DNA from 2 places in the Bacillus sp. AMCV2 genome. Region 2 is predicted to be linked to the other one. Evidence: a T-box and tRNA genes for the amino acid it is inferred to sense, from the RefSeq annotation. Region 2 holds a T-box; the other holds one or more tRNA genes.
The links. A T-box is a leader RNA that pairs with one kind of tRNA and senses whether it is charged. The one in region 2 lies ahead of ileS (isoleucine--tRNA ligase), so its partner is inferred to be a tRNA-Ile.
Positions count from the first base shown of each region.

Region 1: it has a tRNA-Ile gene. The T-box ahead of ileS (isoleucine--tRNA ligase) is inferred to sense a tRNA for this amino acid. The anticodon was not compared.

Region 1 is NZ_JBVYIB010000002.1:4,851-16,744, forward strand. It holds gene gyrB (DNA topoisomerase (ATP-hydrolyzing) subunit B) at 1-1,524, shown strand, start outside; gene gyrA (DNA topoisomerase (ATP-hydrolyzing) subunit A) at 1,735-4,200, shown strand; rRNA gene AC0OMA_RS00085 (16S ribosomal RNA) at 4,490-6,039, shown strand; tRNA gene AC0OMA_RS00090 (tRNA-Ile) at 6,142-6,218, shown strand; tRNA gene AC0OMA_RS00095 (tRNA-Ala) at 6,230-6,305, shown strand; rRNA gene AC0OMA_RS00100 (23S ribosomal RNA) at 6,387-9,313, shown strand; rRNA gene rrf (5S ribosomal RNA) at 9,369-9,484, shown strand; gene AC0OMA_RS00110 (YaaC family protein) at 9,524-10,471, opposite strand; gene guaB (IMP dehydrogenase) at 10,592-11,894, shown strand, end outside.
Region 2 is NZ_JBVYIB010000002.1:1,602,586-1,614,479, forward strand. It holds gene ylmB (N-formyl-4-amino-5-aminomethyl-2-methylpyrimidine deformylase) at 1-224, shown strand, start outside; gene AC0OMA_RS08480 (YlmC/YmxH family sporulation protein) at 307-552, shown strand; gene pgeF (peptidoglycan editing factor PgeF) at 715-1,551, shown strand; gene AC0OMA_RS08490 (YggS family pyridoxal phosphate-dependent enzyme) at 1,558-2,250, shown strand; gene sepF (cell division protein SepF) at 2,247-2,702, shown strand; gene AC0OMA_RS08500 (YggT family protein) at 2,709-2,981, shown strand; gene AC0OMA_RS08505 (YlmH family RNA-binding protein) at 3,042-3,815, shown strand; gene divIVA (septum site-determining protein DivIVA) at 3,909-4,403, shown strand; T-box leader at 4,466-4,692, shown strand; gene ileS (isoleucine--tRNA ligase) at 4,745-7,510, shown strand; gene ylyA (sporulation-related RNA polymerase-binding protein YlyA) at 7,655-8,029, shown strand; gene lspA (signal peptidase II) at 8,132-8,596, shown strand; gene AC0OMA_RS08530 (RluA family pseudouridine synthase) at 8,598-9,509, shown strand; gene pyrR (bifunctional pyrimidine operon transcriptional regulator/uracil phosphoribosyltransferase) at 9,692-10,237, shown strand; gene pyrP (uracil permease PyrP) at 10,411-11,718, shown strand; gene AC0OMA_RS08545 (aspartate carbamoyltransferase catalytic subunit) at 11,863-11,894, shown strand, end outside.

The DNA.
Region 1 (11,894 bases), 1.6 Mb from region 2:
CTTGATGTGACGGTTCACCGTGACGGTAAAATTCACCGCCAAACCTATAAACGCGGAGTTCCAGTTACAGACCTTGAAATCATTGGCGAAACGGATCATACAGGAACGACGACACATTTTGTCCCGGACCCTGAAATTTTCTCAGAAACAACCGAGTATGATTACGATCTGCTTGCCAACCGCGTGCGTGAATTGGCCTTTTTAACAAAGGGTGTAAACATCACGATTGAAGATAAACGTGAAGGACAAGAGCGCAAAAATGAATACCATTACGAAGGCGGAATTAAAAGTTATGTAGAGTATTTAAACCGCTCTAAAGAGGTTGTCCATGAAGAGCCGATTTACATTGAAGGCGAAAAGGACGGCATTACGGTTGAAGTGGCTTTGCAATACAATGACAGCTACACAAGCAACATTTACTCGTTTACAAACAACATTAACACGTACGAAGGCGGTACCCATGAAGCTGGCTTCAAAACGGGCCTGACTCGTGTTATCAACGATTACGCCAGAAAAAAAGGGCTTATTAAAGAAAATGATCCAAACCTAAGCGGAGATGACGTAAGGGAAGGGCTGACAGCGATTATTTCAATCAAACACCCTGATCCGCAGTTTGAGGGCCAAACGAAAACAAAGCTGGGCAACTCAGAAGCACGGACAATCACCGATACGTTATTTTCTACGGCGATGGAAACATTTATGCTGGAAAATCCAGATGCGGCCAAAAAAATTGTCGATAAAGGCTTAATGGCGGCAAGAGCAAGAATGGCTGCGAAAAAAGCGCGTGAACTAACACGCCGTAAGAGTGCTTTGGAAATTTCAAACTTGCCCGGTAAGTTAGCGGACTGCTCTTCAAAAGATCCGAGCATTTCCGAGTTATATATCGTAGAGGGTGACTCTGCCGGAGGATCTGCTAAACAAGGACGCGACAGACATTTCCAAGCCATTTTGCCGCTTAGAGGTAAAATCCTAAACGTTGAAAAGGCCCGACTGGATAAAATCCTTTCTAACAACGAAGTTCGCTCTATGATCACAGCGCTCGGCACAGGTATCGGGGAAGACTTCAACCTTGAGAAAGCCCGTTACCACAAAGTTGTCATTATGACAGATGCCGATGTTGACGGCGCGCACATCAGAACACTGCTGTTAACGTTCTTTTACAGATATATGCGCCAAATTATCGAAAATGGCTACGTGTACATTGCACAGCCGCCGCTCTACAAGGTTCAACAAGGGAAACGCGTTGAATATGCGTACAATGACAAGGAGCTTGAAGAGCTGTTAAAAACTCTTCCTCAAACGCCTAAGCCTGGACTGCAGCGTTACAAAGGTCTTGGTGAAATGAATGCCACCCAGCTTTGGGAGACAACCATGGATCCTAGCTCCAGAACACTTCTTCAGGTAACTCTTGAAGATGCAATGGATGCGGACGAGACTTTTGAAATGCTTATGGGCGACAAGGTAGAACCGCGCCGAAACTTCATAGAAGCGAATGCGAGATACGTTAAAAATCTTGACATCTAATCATAAAAAGCCTTATTTCCAATAAGAAATAAGGCTTTTTTCTAAACAAGATCAGATGCAGCAATGCTTGCAATACCTTTATATTCTAGCAATTTAATGTGTATAATCATAAGTTTATTGATATAATGGAGAATAGTGAAATCGTATTGAAGGTCATAATGGACAATCTACTCCCACATATTTCATGTGATACTTCAGGGAGGTTTTTTAATGAGTGAACAAAACACACCACAAGTTCGTGAAATAAATATCAGTCAGGAAATGCGTACGTCCTTCTTGGATTATGCAATGAGCGTTATCGTGTCCCGTGCTCTTCCGGATGTTCGAGACGGTTTAAAACCGGTTCATAGACGGATTTTGTATGCAATGAATGATTTAGGCATGACAAGTGACAAGCCTTATAAAAAATCCGCGCGTATAGTTGGAGAAGTTATCGGGAAATACCACCCGCACGGTGATTCAGCGGTATATGAATCCATGGTCAGAATGGCTCAGGATTTCAACTACCGTTATATGCTCGTTGACGGTCACGGAAACTTCGGTTCTGTTGACGGAGACTCAGCGGCGGCCATGCGTTATACAGAAGCAAGAATGTCTAAAATCTCAATGGAGATTCTTCGCGACATCACAAAAGACACAATCGATTACCAGGATAACTATGACGGGTCAGAAAGAGAACCTGTCGTTATGCCTTCAAGGTTCCCGAATCTGCTCGTGAACGGTGCTGCCGGCATTGCGGTAGGTATGGCAACAAACATTCCTCCGCACCAGCTGGGAGAAATCATTGACGGTGTACTTGCTGTCAGTGAGAATCCGGACATTACAATTCCAGAGCTTATGGAAGTCATTCCAGGGCCTGATTTCCCGACTGCGGGTCAAATCTTGGGACGCAGCGGTATCCGGAAAGCATACGAATCAGGCCGAGGCTCTATCACGATCCGGGCAAAAGCTGAGATCGAACAAACATCTTCGGGTAAAGAAAGAATTATCGTTACAGAGTTACCTTACCAAGTAAATAAGGCGAAATTAATTGAGAAAATTGCTGATCTCGTAAGGGACAAAAAGATAGAGGGTATCACAGATCTGCGTGATGAGTCAGATCGTACAGGTATGAGAATTGTCATTGAAATCAGACGCGATGCCAATGCGAATGTCATCTTAAACAATCTGTACAAACAAACTGCTCTACAAACATCTTTTGGCATCAACCTGCTTGCACTAGTTGATGGACAGCCGAAAGTTTTAACTCTTAAGCAATGCCTGGAGCATTACCTTGACCATCAAAAAGTTGTCATTAGACGCCGTACTGCTTATGAATTGCGTAAAGCAGAAGCGAGAGCTCATATCTTGGAAGGATTGAGAGTTGCACTGGATCATCTCGATGCAGTTATCTCCCTTATCCGTAATTCTCAAACGGCTGAAATTGCGAGAACAGGTTTAATTGAACAATTCTCACTGACAGAGAAGCAAGCACAAGCAATCCTTGACATGAGGCTCCAGCGTTTAACGGGACTGGAACGTGAAAAGATCGAAGAAGAATACCAATCTCTTGTTAAATTAATTGCAGAGCTAAAAGACATCTTGGCAAATGAATATAAAGTGCTTGAGATCATTCGTGAAGAACTCACGGAAATCAAAGAGCGTTTTAACGATGAAAGACGTACTGAGATCGTCACTTCTGGACTGGAGACAATTGAAGATGAAGATCTCATCGAGAGAGAAAATATCGTAGTTACTCTGACGCACAACGGATACGTCAAACGTCTTCCTGCATCAACTTACCGCAGTCAAAAACGAGGCGGAAAAGGTGTACAAGGTATGGGAACAAACGAAGATGATTTCGTTGAACATTTGATCTCTACGTCAACTCATGACACGATTCTCTTCTTCTCGAACAAGGGGAAAGTGTATCGTGCAAAAGGGTATGAAATCCCTGAATACGGCAGAACGGCAAAAGGAATCCCGATTATTAACCTGCTGGAGGTAGAAAAGGGTGAGTGGATCAACGCGATTATTCCAGTCACGGAATTCAATGCGGAGCTTTACCTTTTCTTCACTACAAAGCATGGGGTTTCAAAACGAACATCGCTATCTCAATTCGCTAATATCCGAAACAATGGTCTAATTGCTCTGAGTCTTCGTGAAGATGATGAACTGATGGGTGTACGTCTGACTGACGGCACAAAACAAATCATCATTGGAACGAAAAACGGTTTACTGATCCGTTTCCCTGAAACAGATGTCCGGGAGATGGGAAGAACTGCGGCGGGCGTAAAAGGCATCACCCTGACGGATGACGACGTTGTTGTCGGCATGGAGATCTTAGAGGAAGAATCACACGTCCTTATCGTAACTGAAAAAGGGTACGGAAAACGAACTCCGGCTGAAGAGTACAGAACCCAAAGCCGGGGCGGAAAAGGACTCAAAACAGCGAAAATCACCGAGAACAACGGCCAACTAGTAGCAGTGAAAGCTACTAAAGGTGAAGAGGATCTAATGATTATTACAGCTAGCGGCGTACTCATCAGAATGGACATCAATGATATCTCCATCACCGGACGTGTCACTCAAGGTGTGCGTCTCATTAGAATGGCAGAAGAAGAGCATGTTGCTACAGTAGCTTTAGTAGAGAAAAACGAAGAAGATGAGAATGAAGAAGAACAAGAAGAAGTGTGAGAAAAAGCGCAGCTGAAATAGCTGCGCTTTTTTGTGTCATAACCCTTTACAGTCATAAAAATTATGGTATAATCATTTCTGTTGTCTTTTTAAAGACACAAGCATGACCATTATGACTAGTAAAAACTTTTTTAAAAAAGTATTGACCTAGTTAACTAAAAATGTTACTATTAAGTAGTCGCTTCGAGAGAAGCACACAAAGTTCTTTGAAAACTAAACAAGACAAAACGTACCTGTTAATTCATTTTTTATAAATCGCACAGCGATGTGCGTAGTCAGTCAAACTACTTTATCGGAGAGTTTGATCCTGGCTCAGGACGAACGCTGGCGGCGTGCCTAATACATGCAAGTCGAGCGGACAGATGGGAGCTTGCTCCCTGATGTTAGCGGCGGACGGGTGAGTAACACGTGGGTAACCTGCCTGTAAGACTGGGATAACTCCGGGAAACCGGGGCTAATACCGGATGGTTGTTTGAACCGCATGGTTCAAACATAAAAGGTGGCTTCGGCTACCACTTACAGATGGACCCGCGGCGCATTAGCTAGTTGGTGAGGTAACGGCTCACCAAGGCGACGATGCGTAGCCGACCTGAGAGGGTGATCGGCCACACTGGGACTGAGACACGGCCCAGACTCCTACGGGAGGCAGCAGTAGGGAATCTTCCGCAATGGACGAAAGTCTGACGGAGCAACGCCGCGTGAGTGATGAAGGTTTTCGGATCGTAAAGCTCTGTTGTTAGGGAAGAACAAGTACCGTTCGAATAGGGCGGTACCTTGACGGTACCTAACCAGAAAGCCACGGCTAACTACGTGCCAGCAGCCGCGGTAATACGTAGGTGGCAAGCGTTGTCCGGAATTATTGGGCGTAAAGGGCTCGCAGGCGGTTTCTTAAGTCTGATGTGAAAGCCCCCGGCTCAACCGGGGAGGGTCATTGGAAACTGGGGAACTTGAGTGCAGAAGAGGAGAGTGGAATTCCACGTGTAGCGGTGAAATGCGTAGAGATGTGGAGGAACACCAGTGGCGAAGGCGACTCTCTGGTCTGTAACTGACGCTGAGGAGCGAAAGCGTGGGGAGCGAACAGGATTAGATACCCTGGTAGTCCACGCCGTAAACGATGAGTGCTAAGTGTTAGGGGGTTTCCGCCCCTTAGTGCTGCAGCTAACGCATTAAGCACTCCGCCTGGGGAGTACGGTCGCAAGACTGAAACTCAAAGGAATTGACGGGGGCCCGCACAAGCGGTGGAGCATGTGGTTTAATTCGAAGCAACGCGAAGAACCTTACCAGGTCTTGACATCCTCTGACAATCCTAGAGATAGGACGTCCCCTTCGGGGGCAGAGTGACAGGTGGTGCATGGTTGTCGTCAGCTCGTGTCGTGAGATGTTGGGTTAAGTCCCGCAACGAGCGCAACCCTTGATCTTAGTTGCCAGCATTCAGTTGGGCACTCTAAGGTGACTGCCGGTGACAAACCGGAGGAAGGTGGGGATGACGTCAAATCATCATGCCCCTTATGACCTGGGCTACACACGTGCTACAATGGACAGAACAAAGGGCAGCGAAACCGCGAGGTTAAGCCAATCCCACAAATCTGTTCTCAGTTCGGATCGCAGTCTGCAACTCGACTGCGTGAAGCTGGAATCGCTAGTAATCGCGGATCAGCATGCCGCGGTGAATACGTTCCCGGGCCTTGTACACACCGCCCGTCACACCACGAGAGTTTGTAACACCCGAAGTCGGTGAGGTAACCTTTTAGGAGCCAGCCGCCGAAGGTGGGACAGATGATTGGGGTGAAGTCGTAACAAGGTAGCCGTATCGGAAGGTGCGGCTGGATCACCTCCTTTCTAAGGATATTATACGGAATATAAGACCTTGGGTCTTATAAACAGAACGTTCCCTGTCTTGTTTAGTTTTGAAGGAACTTTGTTCCTTGAATAAGTTAAGATGGGCCTGTAGCTCAGCTGGTTAGAGCGCACGCCTGATAAGCGTGAGGTCGGTGGTTCGAGTCCACTCAGGCCCACCATCTTATATAACGGGGCCTTAGCTCAGCTGGGAGAGCGCCTGCTTTGCACGCAGGAGGTCAGCGGTTCGATCCCGCTAGGCTCCACCAACGTGTTCTTTGAAAACTAGATAACAGTAGACATCACATTCAATTAGTAATACAAGATATCACATAGTGATTCTTTTTAACGGTTAAGTTAGAAAGGGCGCACGGTGGATGCCTTGGCACTAGGAGCCGATGAAGGACGGGACGAACACCGATATGCTTCGGGGAGCTGTAAGCAAGCTTTGATCCGGAGATTTCCGAATGGGGAAACCCACCACTCGTAATGGAGTGGTATCCATATCTGAATTCATAGGATATGAGAAGGCAGACCCGGGGAACTGAAACATCTAAGTACCCGGAGGAAGAGAAAGCAAATGCGATTCCCTGAGTAGCGGCGAGCGAAACGGGATTAGCCCAAACCAAGAGGCTTGCCTCTTGGGGTTGTAGGACACTCTGTACGGAGTTACAAAAGAACGAGGTAGATGAAGAGGTCTGGAAAGGCCCGCCATAGGAGGTAACAGCCCTGTAGTCAAAACTTCGTTCTCTCCTGAGTGGATCCTGAGTACGGCGGAACACGTGAAATTCCGTCGGAATCCGGGAGGACCATCTCCCAAGGCTAAATACTCCCTAGTGACCGATAGTGAACCAGTACCGTGAGGGAAAGGTGAAAAGCACCCCGGAAGGGGAGTGAAAGAGATCCTGAAACCGTGTGCCTACAAGTAGTCAGAGCCCGTTAACGGGTGATGGCGTGCCTTTTGTAGAATGAACCGGCGAGTTACGATCCCGTGCAAGGTTAAGCAGAAGATGCGGAGCCGCAGCGAAAGCGAGTCTGAATAGGGCGCATGAGTACGTGGTCGTAGACCCGAAACCAGGTGATCTACCCATGTCCAGGGTGAAGTTCAGGTAACACTGAATGGAGGCCCGAACCCACGCACGTTGAAAAGTGCGGGGATGAGGTGTGGGTAGGGGTGAAATGCCAATCGAACCTGGAGATAGCTGGTTCTCTCCGAAATAGCTTTAGGGCTAGCCTCAAGGTAAGAGTCTTGGAGGTAGAGCACTGATTGGACTAGGGCCCCTACCGGGTTACCGAATTCAGTCAAACTCCGAATGCCAATGACTTATCCTTGGGAGTCAGACTGCGAGTGATAAGATCCGTAGTCGAAAGGGAAACAGCCCAGACCGCCAGCTAAGGTCCCAAAGTATACGTTAAGTGGAAAAGGATGTGGAGTTGCTTAGACAACCAGGATGTTGGCTTAGAAGCAGCCACCATTTAAAGAGTGCGTAATAGCTCACTGGTCGAGTGACTCTGCGCCGAAAATGTACCGGGGCTAAACGTATCACCGAAGCTGCGGACTGTTCTTCGAACAGTGGTAGGAGAGCGTTCTAAGGGCTGTGAAGCCAGACCGGAAGGACTGGTGGAGCGCTTAGAAGTGAGAATGCCGGTATGAGTAGCGAAAGAGGGGTGAGAATCCCCTCCACCGAATGCCTAAGGTTTCCTGAGGAAGGCTCGTCCGCTCAGGGTTAGTCGGGACCTAAGCCGAGGCCGAAAGGCGTAGGCGATGGACAACAGGTTGATATTCCTGTACCACCTCCTCACCATTTGAGCAATGGGGGGACGCAGGAGGATAGGGTAAGCGCGGTATTGGATATCCGCGTCCAAGCAGTTAGGCTGGGAAATAGGCAAATCCGTTTCCCATAAGGCTGAGCTGTGATGGCGAGCGAAATATAGTAGCGAAGTTCCTGATTCCACACTGCCAAGAAAAGCCTCTAGCGAGGTGAGAGGTGCCCGTACCGCAAACCGACACAGGTAGGCGAGGAGAGAATCCTAAGGTGATCGAGAGAACTCTCGTTAAGGAACTCGGCAAAATGACCCCGTAACTTCGGGAGAAGGGGTGCTCTGTTAGGGTGCAAGCCCGAGAGAGCCGCAGTGAATAGGCCCAGGCGACTGTTTAGCAAAAACACAGGTCTCTGCGAAGCCGTAAGGCGAAGTATAGGGGCTGACGCCTGCCCGGTGCTGGAAGGTTAAGAGGAGCGCTTAGCGTAAGCGAAGGTGCGAATTGAAGCCCCAGTAAACGGCGGCCGTAACTATAACGGTCCTAAGGTAGCGAAATTCCTTGTCGGGTAAGTTCCGACCCGCACGAAAGGCGCAACGATCTGGGCACTGTCTCAACGAGAGACTCGGTGAAATTATAGTACCTGTGAAGATGCAGGTTACCCGCGACAGGACGGAAAGACCCCGTGGAGCTTTACTGCAGCCTGATATTGAATGTTGGTACAGCTTGTACAGGATAGGTAGGAGCCTTGGAAACCGGAGCGCCAGCTTCGGTGGAGGCATCGGTGGGATACTACCCTGGCTGTATTGACCTTCTAACCCGCCGCCCTTATCGGGCGGGGAGACAGTGTCAGGTGGGCAGTTTGACTGGGGCGGTCGCCTCCTAAAAGGTAACGGAGGCGCCCAAAGGTTCCCTCAGAATGGTTGGAAATCATTCGCAGAGTGTAAAGGCACAAGGGAGCTTGACTGCGAGACCTACAAGTCGAGCAGGGACGAAAGTCGGGCTTAGTGATCCGGTGGTTCCGCATGGAAGGGCCATCGCTCAACGGATAAAAGCTACCCCGGGGATAACAGGCTTATCTCCCCCAAGAGTCCACATCGACGGGGAGGTTTGGCACCTCGATGTCGGCTCATCGCATCCTGGGGCTGTAGTCGGTCCCAAGGGTTGGGCTGTTCGCCCATTAAAGCGGTACGCGAGCTGGGTTCAGAACGTCGTGAGACAGTTCGGTCCCTATCCGTCGCGGGCGCAGGAAATTTGAGAGGAGCTGTCCTTAGTACGAGAGGACCGGGATGGACGCACCGCTGGTGTACCAGTTGTTCTGCCAAGGGCATCGCTGGGTAGCTATGTGCGGACGGGATAAGTGCTGAAAGCATCTAAGCATGAAGCCCCCCTCAAGATGAGATTTCCCATTCCGCAAGGAAGTAAGATCCCTGAAAGATGATCAGGTTGATAGGTCTGAGGTGGAAGTGTGGCGACACATGGAGCTGACAGATACTAATCGATCGAGGACTTAACCATATTTTTGAATGATGTCACACCTGTTATCTAGTTTTGAGAGAACACTCTCAATTTGTTTGGTGGCGATAGCGAAGAGGTCACACCCGTTCCCATACCGAACACGGAAGTTAAGCTCTTCAGCGCCGATGGTAGTCGGGGGTTTCCCCCTGTGAGAGTAGGACGCCGCCAAGCAAGCTTAAACCCAGCTCATTGAGCTGGGTTTTTTGTTTGTTAAAAATGAAGAAGAAACTGTGAAGCGTATTTAGGGAATTTCTTTTCTGTTACTAATAAAAACTGCTGAATTAACACGTAGTCATCACTTATATGCTGTGTTAATAACTCATACCACCATTCTGTTTCATACCTTGCAATCATCCCAACGTTGTACAAAATCAAATAATGAATTGTCATTTCGGGAAGCCGAAGAAATTGCTCCCTTTGAGAAGGGATATAATATTGGTTCTTTTCCATGTCAAACAATAAGCTGGTCGATGTCCATGGCTCCTTGTCTTGTGGCGAAACTTCGAACAGCAGCCCGTGTTCATTTTTTTTTGTAAAAGACCATTGATAATGATGGGACATGTATTCAGCAAACCTTGAATCAGACATTTTGTAATTGATTACTACTTCCTCCGGTACAAAAATTTCGTTCTTATCCTTCTCAACTATTGTCATAAATCGTTCTTTCTGCTGAAAGTAGAAAATATCGCTAAGTTCTGGAATGGCCATTAATAATTTTTTCATGGTATACCGTTCATCTACTATATCCGATTGTCCGAATAAATGTTTCATAAAATGTAAGCATAGGCCATTCCGTTGTATTTTCACTTCATCATCGCTAAAACAATAGTTTTGTTTCTTTCGTTTTCTTGTTGTTACACCATGTGCCAGTACTGATGTATGGCTTGGATAATGAGGATCACGTGTAATTAAGCATGCTTTGATAAGCTGTGCCATTCCATAAAATAAAAGAATCGGTTTGATTTCTAAGGGAGAATATGCGGCTTGTTTATAAAACGATTCGGCATGCTTTAAGAAATAAATAAACCGTTCACTGTTTTTAAAAGAGTTTTTTTTCGCATCGTCAATACCGTTTAAGGTATAAACCTTTTCTAGAAATTTCTGGGTTGATTCGACGGAGTAAAATAGCGCTAAGTCTTTCCACTCATGATATGCCATGTATATTTCTTAATCCTTTCCGTTATCTAAATATTTCAACTCTTTCCCGCTTCCTTGACATGCTCTTGGCTAGTTGATAATCTACATATAATATTTTGCCGAAAAGAGGGGGATTTACTAATGTGGGAAAGTAAATTTTCAAAAGAAGGCTTAACGTTCGACGATGTGCTGCTTGTGCCAGCAAAGTCTGAGGTACTTCCGCGTGATGTGGATTTATCTGTAGAACTTACAAAAACGTTAAAGCTAAATATTCCTGTCATCAGCGCAGGTATGGACACAGTAACAGAATCAGCAATGGCAATTGCAATGGCAAGACAGGGCGGCTTGGGCATCATTCACAAAAATATGTCCATTGAACAGCAGGCTGAACAAGTTGATAAAGTAAAGCGTTCTGAGCGCGGCGTTATCACAAATCCCTTCTTTTTAACTCCTGATCACCAAGTATTTGATGCGGAGCATTTGATGGGGAAATACAGAATTTCCGGTGTTCCGATTGTAAATAACGAAGAAGACCAGAAGCTTGTTGGAATTATTACAAACCGTGACCTTCGTTTTATTTCTGACTACTCAATGAAAATCAGCGATGTCATGACGAAAGAAGAGCTAGTTACTGCATCTGTAGGAACTACTCTGGATGAAGCTGAAAAGATTTTGCAGAAACATAAAATTGAAAAGCTTCCTCTCGTAGATGACCAGAATAAATTAAAAGGTCTTATCACAATTAAAGACATTGAAAAAGTCATTGAGTTTCCGAACTCATCTAAAGACATTCACGGCCGCCTGATCGTTGGCGCGGCAGTTGGTGTAACTGGCGATACAATGACTCGCGTCAAAAAGCTTGTTGAAGCCAACGTTGATGTGATTGTTATCGATACAGCTCACGGACACTCTCAAGGCGTTTTAAACACAGTCACAAAAATCCGTGAAACGTATCCAGAATTAAACATTATTGCTGGGAACGTAGCAACAGCTGAAGCGACAAGAGCGCTTATCGAAGCTGGAGCAGACGTTGTCAAAGTTGGAATAGGGCCTGGTTCAATTTGTACTACACGTGTTGTAGCCGGCGTCGGTGTTCCACAAATTACAGCAATTTATGATTGTGCGACTGAAGCAAGAAAACACGGCAAAACAATCATAGCCGACGGTGGGATTAAATTCTCTGGCGATATCACTAAAGCATTGGCAGCCGGCGGACATGCTGTTATGCTCGGAAGCTTGCTTGCAGGCACCTCAGAAAGCCCTGGTGAAACTGAAATCTACCAAGGCAGAAGATTTAAGGTATACCGCGGCATGGGATCAGTTGCTGCAATGGAAAAAGGAAGTAAAGACCGTTACTTCCAAGAAGAAAACAAAAAATTTGTTCCAGAAGGAATTGAAGGACGCACACCTTACAAAGGACCAGTTGAAGAAACCGTTTATCAGC
Region 2 (11,894 bases):
ATGAGAAAGTGAAACGGGAGTGTCCAATTATTGACGTTTCTCAATCAGTTACAGATGGCGGGTGGCTGTATGATGCCGGTATTCCATGCGTAATATACGGTCCTGGAGATCTGCACAATGCACACTCCGTGAACGAGAAGGTATCGATTGAGCAGCTAGTAGAGTATACAAAAATTATACTCGATTTTATCATCAGCTGGTGCAGCCGGAAAAAAGAACAATGACATGAAAATTTCTTCTTGCTGACAAGGTTCAGCCTGCCCGTTCATATACTTGAACAAAAGGACGGAAAAAGGACGTGATGGAATGATCAGCATTTCAGAATTTCAGGTAAAGGATGTCGTCAATGTCTCAAACGGAAAAAAGCTGGGGAGTATTGGGGATATTGATATCAATGTGACTACTGGAAAAATTCAGGCGATCATACTCGGAGGAAATGGGAAAGTTCTCGGATTTTTTGGAAAAGAAGAGGAATTGGTCATTCCATGGCGAAATATAGTAAAAATCGGGGAAGATGTAATCTTAGTCCGATTAAGTGAACCACATGCATAAACCTGCTTGTCTGCCGCAGATTGGCAAATGCCGGAAGTCTCGATTCTTCCGGCACATTTCATTTAGAAATATGCAAATCGGCGCTCAACGAATGCAGTAAGATGTGGTAAAATAAGTGGGAAATTCCGCTTTTTTAAATGTTTGTCGAAAGGTTGGATCATCATGAATACATATCACCCATTCAGTCTTACCACACCCTCGACACTCATGATACAAGACTGGGCTCAAACGAATCAAAACAACAAAGAGGTCATTGCCGGATTTACGACAAAAAACGGCGGTGTCAGCCAAAAGCCTTTTGAATCGTTAAATACAGGATTGCACGTTCATGACAAAGATGCAGATGTAGTTAAAAATCGTGAATATATTGCCGATATGTTTAATACTGATTTGCAGTCTTGGGTATTCGCTGATCAGACACATGATAATCGCGTTCAGAAAGTGACGCAGAGGGATAGGGGAAAAGGCGCCCGTGAGTATCACACGGCTCTAAAAGCAACGGACGGGCTCTATACAAATGAAAAAAATGTATTTTTAGCATTATGCTTTGCTGATTGTGTGCCTCTTTTCTTTTATGATCCGGTTAAGTCGCTTGTCGGAGTCGCCCATGCCGGGTGGAAAGGCACCGTCAAACAGATTGGCAGAGAAATGGTGAAGCAATGGACTGAGAAGGAAGGTTCAAATCCCTTAGATATTTACGCTGTTATTGGCCCGTCTATCAGCGGTGCATGCTATACGGTAGACGACCGCGTCATGGATGCTGTCCGCGCATTGCCGGTTTCAGCAGACCTTGCCGTTAATCAGACGGCAAAGGCACAATATCAGCTTGATCTGAAAGAGCTGAACCGTCTTATACTGATGGACAGCGGTTTGGCAAGTGAAAAAATTTCTGTCAGCGGTTTATGCACGGAAAGCGAGCCGTCTCTTTTCTATTCTCACCGCCGCGATCAGGGGAAAACTGGACGGATGATGTCCTTTATCGGAATGAAGGAGGCATAAAAGATCTTGCGTGTTGTTGATAATTTACGACATATAAACGAACGAATAAACGAAGCATGTAACAGATCGGGCCGCAGCTCCGATGAAGTTACGGTTATTGCAGTCACTAAATATGTATCGCCTGAAAGAGCACAGGAGGCAGTAGATGCTGGCATCACCTGCCTCGGAGAGAATCGGGATGCGGAACTGCTCCGCAAACAGGAATTGATGAAAGGGAATCCGGAATGGCATTTTATCGGTAGTTTGCAATCAAGAAAAGCAAAATCTGTCGTCAATGCGGTTTCCTATATCCATTCCCTAGACCGGCTCTCGTTAGCGAAAGAAATTGAAAAACGGGCTGAAGGTACTGTACGATGCTTTGTGCAGGTCAATACCTCTCTTGAGCCTTCTAAACACGGCATGAAAAAAGAAGAAGTCATTCCATTCATACAGGAGCTTTCCGGTTTCGAACATATCCTTGTTGCCGGGCTGATGACAATGGCTCCGCTGACTGATGATCAAGATCAGATCAGAAGCTGTTTCAGGTCGCTGAGAGAACTCCGTGACCAGGTTCAGAAGCTGAACCAGCCGAACGCTCCGTGTACTGAACTGTCGATGGGCATGTCAAATGATTTTGAAATTGCAATTGAAGAAGGAGCTACTTATATTAGAATCGGCTCATCGTTAGTCGGAAATGAAACAGGGGGTGTACAGCAATGAGTATGAAAAATAAACTGAAAAACTTTTTCTCAATGGAAGATGAAGAATACGAATATGAATATATTGAGACAGAGCGGGAATCTCATGAGGAGCATGAGCAAAAAGAAAAGCCGGCTTATACGGGGAATAAACCTTCGGGCAAACAGAATGTAGTGAGCTTGCAAAGTGTTCAGAAATCCTCTAAAGTGGTGTTGAGTGAGCCGCGCGTTTATGCGGAGGCGCAGGAAATAGCCGACCATTTGAAGAACCGGCGGGCAGTTGTCGTCAATCTTCAGCGGATACAGCATGACCAGGCGAAGCGGATTGTTGACTTTTTAAGCGGAACCGTTTATGCCATCGGCGGCGATATTCAAAGAATCGGCTCAGATATTTTCCTCTGCACGCCTGACAACGTAGATGTATCAGGCACAATTTCTGAGCTCATATCTGAAGACGAACATCAGAGGTGGTAAAGCGAGATGATCCTTTATCAAGTTTTTTCGGTTTTAAGCTTATTAATTACAATATACTCATTTGCCCTGATCATATATATTTTTATGTCATGGGTGCCGAGTACGAGGGAAACAGCAGTCGGGCGTTTTTTGGCTTCGATTTGTGAACCATATCTCGAACCATTCAGAAAAATCATCCCTCCGATTGCAATGCTGGATATTTCACCAATCGTAGCAATACTTGTGCTTCGGTTTGCGACAACCGGCTTGTGGGGACTTTATCGCATGATTGCGTTTTAATGTGACAGTTTGATAGGGGCTTGGCAGCAGCCAAGCCTCTTTACATAGAAGGGAAAGACGATGAGCGATATATATCAGCACTTCAGAAAAGACGAGCGGGCCTTTATTGATCAAGCGCTCGAATGGAAAAGAATTGTCCAGGAGCAGTACCGGATGAAGCTGACCGACTTTTTAGATCCCCGAGAGCAGGTCATCCTCTCTGCTGTTACGGGACAGGCTGATGTCGGGCTTGCTTTTTCCGGCGGCTATGACAGAGCGGAGCGAAAACGGGCGATTCTGTATCCAGAGTACATTACTCCGGAAGAATCGGATTTTGAATTGCAGGCGTTTAACGTCCGTTATGCTGACAAGTTTGTCTCAGTAGATCATCGTTCTCTGCTTGGTGCATTAATGGGCATAGGATTAAAGCGGCAAAAATTCGGTGACATCGTGTTTTCTGAGACAGCAGTGCAATTGATTGTCTCAGCCGATACCGCTGATTTTGTGGCTGCACAGCTGACCCAAGCAGGCAAAGCGGCGGTCAGCCTAGAGAAAATCGACTTGTCAGACCTTAACATTCCAGCAGTGGATGTCGAAATAAGAGATGACACGGTTTCTTCTTTAAGGCTTGACGCCGTCTGCGCCTCTATGAGCAGGCAATCCCGCCAGAAATCACAGACGCTTGTGAAAAACGGCCTCGTGAAAGTGAACTGGAAGGTGGTTGAAGATCCTTCATACATAGTCGCGGAAGGGGACATGCTGTCAATCAGAGGTTTTGGCCGGTGCAGCTTAACAAAAATCGAAGGGAAAACCAAAAAAGACAAATGGAGAGTTACGTTTGAACGACAAAAATAGTCGGTTTTTCAGTTTTTTTCTCCATCTGTGCGAAATTTGTTTTATAATGTGAACTAGATAACCGTACTGAAATGTAAAAATGGAGGTGGCATCATGCCATTAACGCCAAATGATATTCACAACAAGACGTTTACAAAAAGTTTTCGCGGATATGATGAAGATGAAGTAAATGAATTCCTAGCCCAAGTCAGAAAAGATTACGAAATTGTTCTCCGCAAGAAAACTGAGCTTGAAGCGAAAGTCAATGAGCTAGATGAAAGAATCGGACACTTTGCCAATATTGAGGAAACATTGAATAAATCCATTTTAGTTGCTCAAGAAGCGGCTGAAGACGTAAAACGCAATTCTCAAAAAGAGGCAAAGCTGATTGTTCGGGAAGCGGAGAAAAACGCTGATCGCATTATCAACGAATCGTTATCAAAATCAAGAAAAATTGCAATGGAAATTGAAGAGCTGAAAAAACAGTCTAAAGTGTTCAGAACACGTTTCCAAATGCTGATTGAAGCTCAGCTTGATCTTCTGAAAAATGACGATTGGGATCATCTCCTTGAGTATGAAGTCGACGCTGTATTTGAGGAAAAGGAATAAATTCTCTGATTATCTTGACATTTTCTTAGCTTGTCGAATATAATACGTTCATAAATTCAGATGAAAAAACGGTTGAAAGGGACAGTCATGTTTCCTTCAGGCCTTCATAGCGACCCGGAGATGGTGAGAGTCCGGGATGGCCGGAATCATGTAGATCAGCCCTTTAGTTTCCTTGCTGAACTCACAGTAGGTTAGGACGTTCATCACGTTACGATGCTCAAGAGGAAAAAGTGTATGCTTGCTTTTTCTAAAAGGGTGGTACCGCGAGATAAGCTTTCTCGTCCCTTATGGGATGAGAGGGCTTTTTTTATTTTCTGAAAAAATGCAGTGGAGGAATGAAAATGGATTTTAAAGACACGCTCTTAATGCCGAAAACAGATTTCCCGATGCGTGGAAATTTGCCAAACCGTGAGCCTGACATTCAAAAAAAATGGGAGGAAGAAGATATCTACCGTCTTGTTCAGGAACGGACGAAAGACCGCCCGAAATTTGTTTTACATGACGGACCTCCGTATGCAAACGGCGACATCCATATGGGCCATGCACTTAACAAGATTTTGAAAGACTTCATTGTCCGCTATAAATCAATGAGCGGCTACAACGCACCGTATGTGCCGGGCTGGGATACACACGGATTGCCAATTGAAACAGCTCTGACAAAAAACAAAAAGGTCAACCGCAAAGAAATGTCAGTAGCGGAATTCCGCAAACTATGCGAAGAGTACGCTTGGAAGCAAATCGAGGGACAGCGTGAGCAATTCAAACGTCTTGGTGTCCGCGGTGACTGGGAAAACCCATATGTGACATTAAAACCGGAATACGAAGCGCAGCAAATCCGCGTATTTGGTGAAATGGCAAAACGAGGCTACATTTACAAAGGGCTTAAACCGGTTAACTGGTCACCTTCAAGTGAGTCTGCTCTGGCTGAAGCCGAGATCGAATATCAAGATAAACGTTCAGCATCTATTTACGTCGCTTTTGGTGTAAAAGACGGAAAAGGCGTTCTTGAAAACGGCGAGCGCATCATCATTTGGACAACAACGCCTTGGACAATTCCGGCGAACCTCGGAATCTCAGTGCACCCTGATCTTGAGTACAGCGTGATTGCAGTAGGTGAAGACCGCTTTGTCGTAGCAAGTGCATTAGTCGAAAATGTTGCATCGGCATGCGGATTTGATCAGTATGAAGTGACAAGAACGGTCAAAGGGAAAGACCTTGAGAACATTATCGCTGAACACCCGCTATATGGCAGAGACTCTCTCGTTATGCTTGGTGAACACGTAACAACTGATGCCGGAACAGGCTGTGTTCATACAGCGCCAGGACATGGGGAAGATGACTTTATCATCGGCCAAAAATACGGTTTAGATGTGCTTTGCCCGGTCGATGAAAAAGGTGTAATGACAAGCGAAGCTCCTGGCTTTGAAGGCATGTTCTATGATGATGCAAACAAAGCGATCACACAGCAGCTTGAAGAAAAAGGCGCACTTGTGAAGCTTGAATTCATTACTCACTCTTATCCGCATGATTGGAGAACAAAAAAACCAACCATTTTCAGAGCGACAGCGCAATGGTTTGCGTCTATTAAAGATTTCAGATCAGACCTGCTGGATGCCATTAAAGAAACCAAATGGGTTCCTGAATGGGGCGAGCAGCGTTTGCACAACATGGTTCGGGACCGCGGAGACTGGTGTATTTCCAGACAGCGTGCGTGGGGTGTGCCGATTCCGGTATTTTACGCTGAAAACGGAGAACCGATTATTACAGATGAAACCATTGAACATGTTTCTGAATTGTTCAGACAGCACGGATCAAACATTTGGTTTGAAAAAGAAGCAAAGGATCTTCTTCCGGAAGGCTTTACGCATCCTGGCAGCCCGAACGGCACATTTACAAAAGAACAGGATATCATGGATGTTTGGTTTGATTCAGGCTCTTCACATCAAGCAGTGCTTGAAGAACGTGAAGACCTCGTTCGCCCGGCTGATTTATACCTAGAGGGATCTGACCAATATCGCGGCTGGTTTAACTCTTCTCTTTCTACAGCAGTAGCCGTAACAGGGAAAGCGCCGTATAAAGGTGTGCTCAGCCATGGGTTCGCACTGGATGGAGAAGGACGCAAGATGAGTAAATCAATCGGTAACGTTGTTGTTCCGGCTAAAGTCATGAAACAGCTTGGTGCCGACATCTTAAGATTATGGGTATCTTCAGTGGATTATCAGGCGGACGTTCGCGTGTCTGACGCCATTCTAAAGCAGGTTGCGGAAGTATATCGTAAAATCCGCAACACGTTCCGTTTCCTACACGGCAACCTTTTCGATTTTGATCCAAAAACAAATGCGGTGGCTGTCGAAGATCTTCGTGAAGTCGATCAGTATATGCTGATTAAGCTGAACAAGCTGATTGATAAAGTGAAAAAAGCGTATGATGAGTACGAATTTGCGGTTGTGTATCATAGCATTCATAATTTCTGCACAATCGAATTGAGCTCATTCTACCTTGATTTTGCAAAAGATATTGTCTACATCGAGCATGCGGATCATCCGGATAGACGCAGCATGCAGACAGTATTCTACGAAACGCTTCTTGCATTAGTGAAGCTTTCAGCGCCTATCCTTCCACATACGGCAGACGAATTGTGGTCTCATTTAACATTTGTTGAAGAGCAGAGCGTTCAGCTGACCGATATGCCAGAAACAATCGCGGTTCCAAACAGTGAAGCGACTGAAGAAAAATTTGACCGCTTTATGGCTCTTCGTGATGACGTGTTAAAAGCATTAGAAACTGCGCGAAATGAAAAAATTATCGGTAAATCTTTGGAAGCAAAACTGAAATTGTATCCAAACAAAGAAAACAAGGAGCTCTTGGCTTCCATAAAAGAAAACCTTTCTCAGCTGTTTATTGTGTCTGAACTGACAATCAGCGAAGAAAATGAAGCGCCGAACGATGCGCAAAGCTTTGCGACAGGTAAAATCGCTGTCGAGAAAGCGGAAGGCGAAATGTGTGAGAGATCTCGTGTGATTTCAAAAGATGTAGGGGCAAATCCGAAATATCCTACACTTTCATTACGCAACGCTGAAATCGTTGAAAAATACTATCAAAAATAATGCAAAAGAGCCTGGCGTAAAAGCCGGGCTTTTTTTGTGCCAAGAGTGACATCCTTTAGAACGGCAGGAAAAATCTTATGGGCTTTAGATCATCATTCATAGGCAACAATAAAGGTACTACGTTAAGAGCAGGAGTTGTGAAGAATGAATGATCAACTGACCGCAATTTATACGGAACTTCTTCTGATGAAAGAAGAATTACAGTCGAGATTATTTGAGTATTCTTGCTTTCAGGTTTCTACAAGCCCGCAAGCAGCAATCAATCATAAACAAAAAGCAACTCTGATCTATCATATTAAAGAAGAGCTTCAAGACGTTCTCCTTGCATTGTCAAAAATCGAAAACGGCACATTCGGATACTGTGAAGAAACAGGGGCCCCCATTCCTCTTTCAAAGCTGGCGGTGCTGCCGACGGCCCGAACAGCAAACGATTTTCTTTATTCTGTCCAATTTGAGAAAAAAACGCTTCCGATATGGAAATCAACGGATATCGAATATGGTCAGGCACTGTATGAATAACAGTGTCTGGCCGGTTAATATGCCTGATATTTCTTTACTCCAGTGCTTTTTATTGATAAAATGCATAATGGATTAAAGTAACCGTAAACTGGAGGAACGTTTGTGCTGTATTATATGATTGCACTACTTATTATTGCAGCCGATCAATTGACAAAATGGCTAGTTGTTAAGAACATGGAACTTGGCCAAAGCATTCCGATCATTGATCAGGTATTCTATATCACCTCCCATCGCAATACGGGTGCTGCATGGGGGATATTAGCGGGTCAAATGTGGTTTTTCTACCTCATAACAACCGCTGTTATTATTGGTATTGTTTATTACATACAGCGTTATACAAAAGGACAAAGGCTTCTTGGCGTTGCCCTCGGACTTATGCTTGGCGGTGCCATCGGCAACTTTATCGATCGGGCTGTCAGACAGGAAGTTGTGGATTTTATCCATGTTATTATTGTCAATTACAATTACCCGATATTTAACATCGCGGACTCTTCACTATGTGTCGGCGTAATGCTTTTATTTATACAAATGCTGTTGGACAGCGGGAAAAAGAAAAAGGAGCAATAGCATGAATCAAATTGATATAACCGCTTCAGAAGAACAAAAAAGTGAGCGGATTGATAAATTTTTGGCATCGACTGAGAATGATTGGTCAAGAACCCAGGTTCAGCAATGGGTAAAAGACGGACAGGTTGTCGTGAATGGAAGCGCGGTGAAAGCGAATTATAAAATTCAGCCGGGTGATCAGGTGACCGTCACTGTACCCGAACCGGAAGCGCTCGACGTCTTGGCAGAACCTATGGATCTGGATATTTATTATGAGGACCAGGATGTGCTGGTCGTCAACAAACCTCGTGGAATGGTTGTTCACCCAGCACCCGGGCATCTTACGGGCACACTTGTAAACGGCCTTATGGCTCATTGCACAGACCTTTCCGGAATAAATGGCGTGATGCGTCCGGGTATTGTTCACAGAATTGATAAGGACACGTCCGGTTTATTAATGGTGGCGAAAAATGATATGGCGCACGAGTCACTTGTAAACCAATTGGTCAACAAAACGGTCACGCGGAAATATACGGCAGTTGTCCACGGGCTTATTTCTCACGATGATGGCACAATTGACGCGCCGATCGGACGAGATAAGATAGACCGTCAAAGCATGACTGTGACACGTGATGGCAAAAGCGCTGTCACTCATTTTCATGTGCTAGAGCGTTTTCAGGATTTTACGTTAGTGGAATGCCAGCTTGAAACAGGGAGAACCCATCAAATTCGTGTTCATATGAAATATATCGGATTCCCATTAGCAGGCGATCCGAAATACGGCCCAAGAAAAACAATCGACTTTAATGGCCAAGCGCTTCACGCGGGAGTTTTAGGTTTTGACCATCCGCGAACAGGAGAATATGTCGAATTTGAAGCGCCGCTTCCTGAGGATATGGCAGAATTAATCGAAAACCTCAGAAAAAACGGTTGACAGATGGTTTCTTTTCTGAAATAATAAACGAAGCTGAATAGATTCTTTAAAACAGTCCAGAGAGGCTGAGAAGGATAACGGATAGACGGGATGCGTGTATATGCGCGCACCTTGTCCTAAAACCCCTCTATGCTCTGGCAGGAGGGGTTTTTTCTTCTATATGAACTGTGAGGTGTCACACATTGAATCAAAAAGCTGTCATTCTCGACGAACAGGCAATCAGACGGGCGCTGACCAGGATTGCTCACGAAATGATCGAACGCAATAAAGGAATGAATAACTGTATTCTTGTCGGCATTAAGACCAGAGGGATTTACCTGGCAAAACGCCTTGCGGAACGCATTGAACAGATTGAGGGAAATCCTGTTACAGTCGGTGAAATTGATATTACTCTTTACAGAGACGATCTTTCTAAAAAAACGAGCAACGATGAACCGCTTGTAAAAGGTGCAGATATTCCGGTAGATATTACAGATCAAAAAGTCATTCTCGTTGATGATGTTCTGTATACCGGAAGAACAGTCAGAGCAGGAATGGATGCGCTTGTTGATGTAGGCAGACCTTCATCCATTCAGCTTGCAGTGCTTGTGGACAGAGGACACCGGGAGCTGCCGATCCGAGCGGATTATATCGGGAAAAACATCCCGACATCAAAGTCTGAAAAGGTTATGGTTCAGCTTGATGAGGTAGACCAAAACGATCTCGTCGCCATTTATGAAAACGAATAATAGATCACCTTTTTAAGGGCAATCCAGTGAGGTTGCAAAGAGGTGCACAACAAAGGCCCAAAAAGGATTCGGCAGGTCTTTGTATGCCTCTTTGCGTAAAAAAGCAAAGAGGTTTTTTTATACAGTCATTGAGTCATCCTAAAATGAAAGTCAACAATCAGGGGGAAATCATCATGAGTAAGAAAAAAGTAAATTTAGGGGTCAGGGATGTCCCGACACCTTTCTCTTGGGTTTCATTCAGCCTTCAGCATTTGTTTGCCATGTTTGGCTCAACCATTTTGGTTCCGAAGCTCGTCGGAATGAGTCCTGCTGTGGCGTTGGTGACAAGCGGCATCGGAACACTGGCGTACCTTCTTATTACGAAAGGGCAAATTCCGGCGTATCTCGGTTCGTCCTTCGCCTTTATTTCTCCGATCATTCTGGTAAAAGCGACCGGCGGGCCGGGAGCGGCAATGGTTGGAGCGTTTCTTGCAGGGCTGGTGTACGGGCTGATTGCCTTATTGATTAGGCAGCTTGGAACAGGATGGCTGATGAAGATTCTCCCGCCAGTAGTCGTAGGGCCTGTTATTATCGTCATCGGGCTGGGACTGGCAAGCACTGCGGTAAACATGGCGATGTATGCTGATCCGAACGCGAGTGAGTTGGTCTACAGCTTAAAGCACTTTAGTGTCGCAGGAGTTACGCTGGCAATCACGATCATTTGTGCGATTTTCTTACGAGGATTTTTAAGCCTGATTCCGGTTCTGATCGGAATCATCGGCGGATACCTGTTCGCCCTTACTCAAGGGATTGTTAACTTCCAGCCGGTGCTTGACGCGAAATGGTTCGCAGTGCCTGAATTTATTATTCCGTTCAAAGATTATTCACCGTCAGTTACACTCGGCATCGCAGCCGCAATGGTTCCTGTCGCATTTGTCACAATGTCAGAGCATATCGGCCACCAAATGGTGCTGAGCAAGGTTGTCGGACAAGATTTCATTAAAAAGCCAGGTCTTCATCGCTCTATTATGGGTGACAGTGTGGCGACAATCCTCGCTTCCCTGATCGGCGGTCCGCCGACAACGACTTACGGAGAAAACATTGGCGTGCTGGCCATCACAAGAGTATTCAGCGTCTTTGTCATCGGAGGAGCGGCAATGATTGCTTGTTGCTTCGGCTTTATCGGCAAAATTTCAGCGCTGATCAGTTCAGTGCCGTCAGCGGTCATGGGAGGCGTCTCCTTCCTGCTGTTCGGAATCATTGCTTCAAGCGGCCTGCGAATGCTGATTGACAACAAAATTGATTATGAAAACAACAGAAACCTCATTATTACATCAGTTATCCTTGTCATCGGTGTAGGAGGCGCTTTTATCCAAGTGTCTCAAGGCGGATTCCAAGTGTCAGGAATGGCGCTTGCCGCAATTGTCGGTGTCATCTTAAACCTGATTCTTCCGCAGGCGAAGGAAGAGCAGGCAGACACATCTGAACAACATCATATCTAAAACCTTTTAATGAAAGTCCAGAGAGGCTTGGAAGGGTTATGAAGAGAAGGAAGCTTCAATGCTGCCCTCTATTTAACCATACCCCGAGTCTACCTTAGACCGGGGTTTTTTTCAGCCTTAAGTTGAAAAGAGAGGGGAAAGAACATGAAGCATTTAACGACGATGAGTGAACTCAG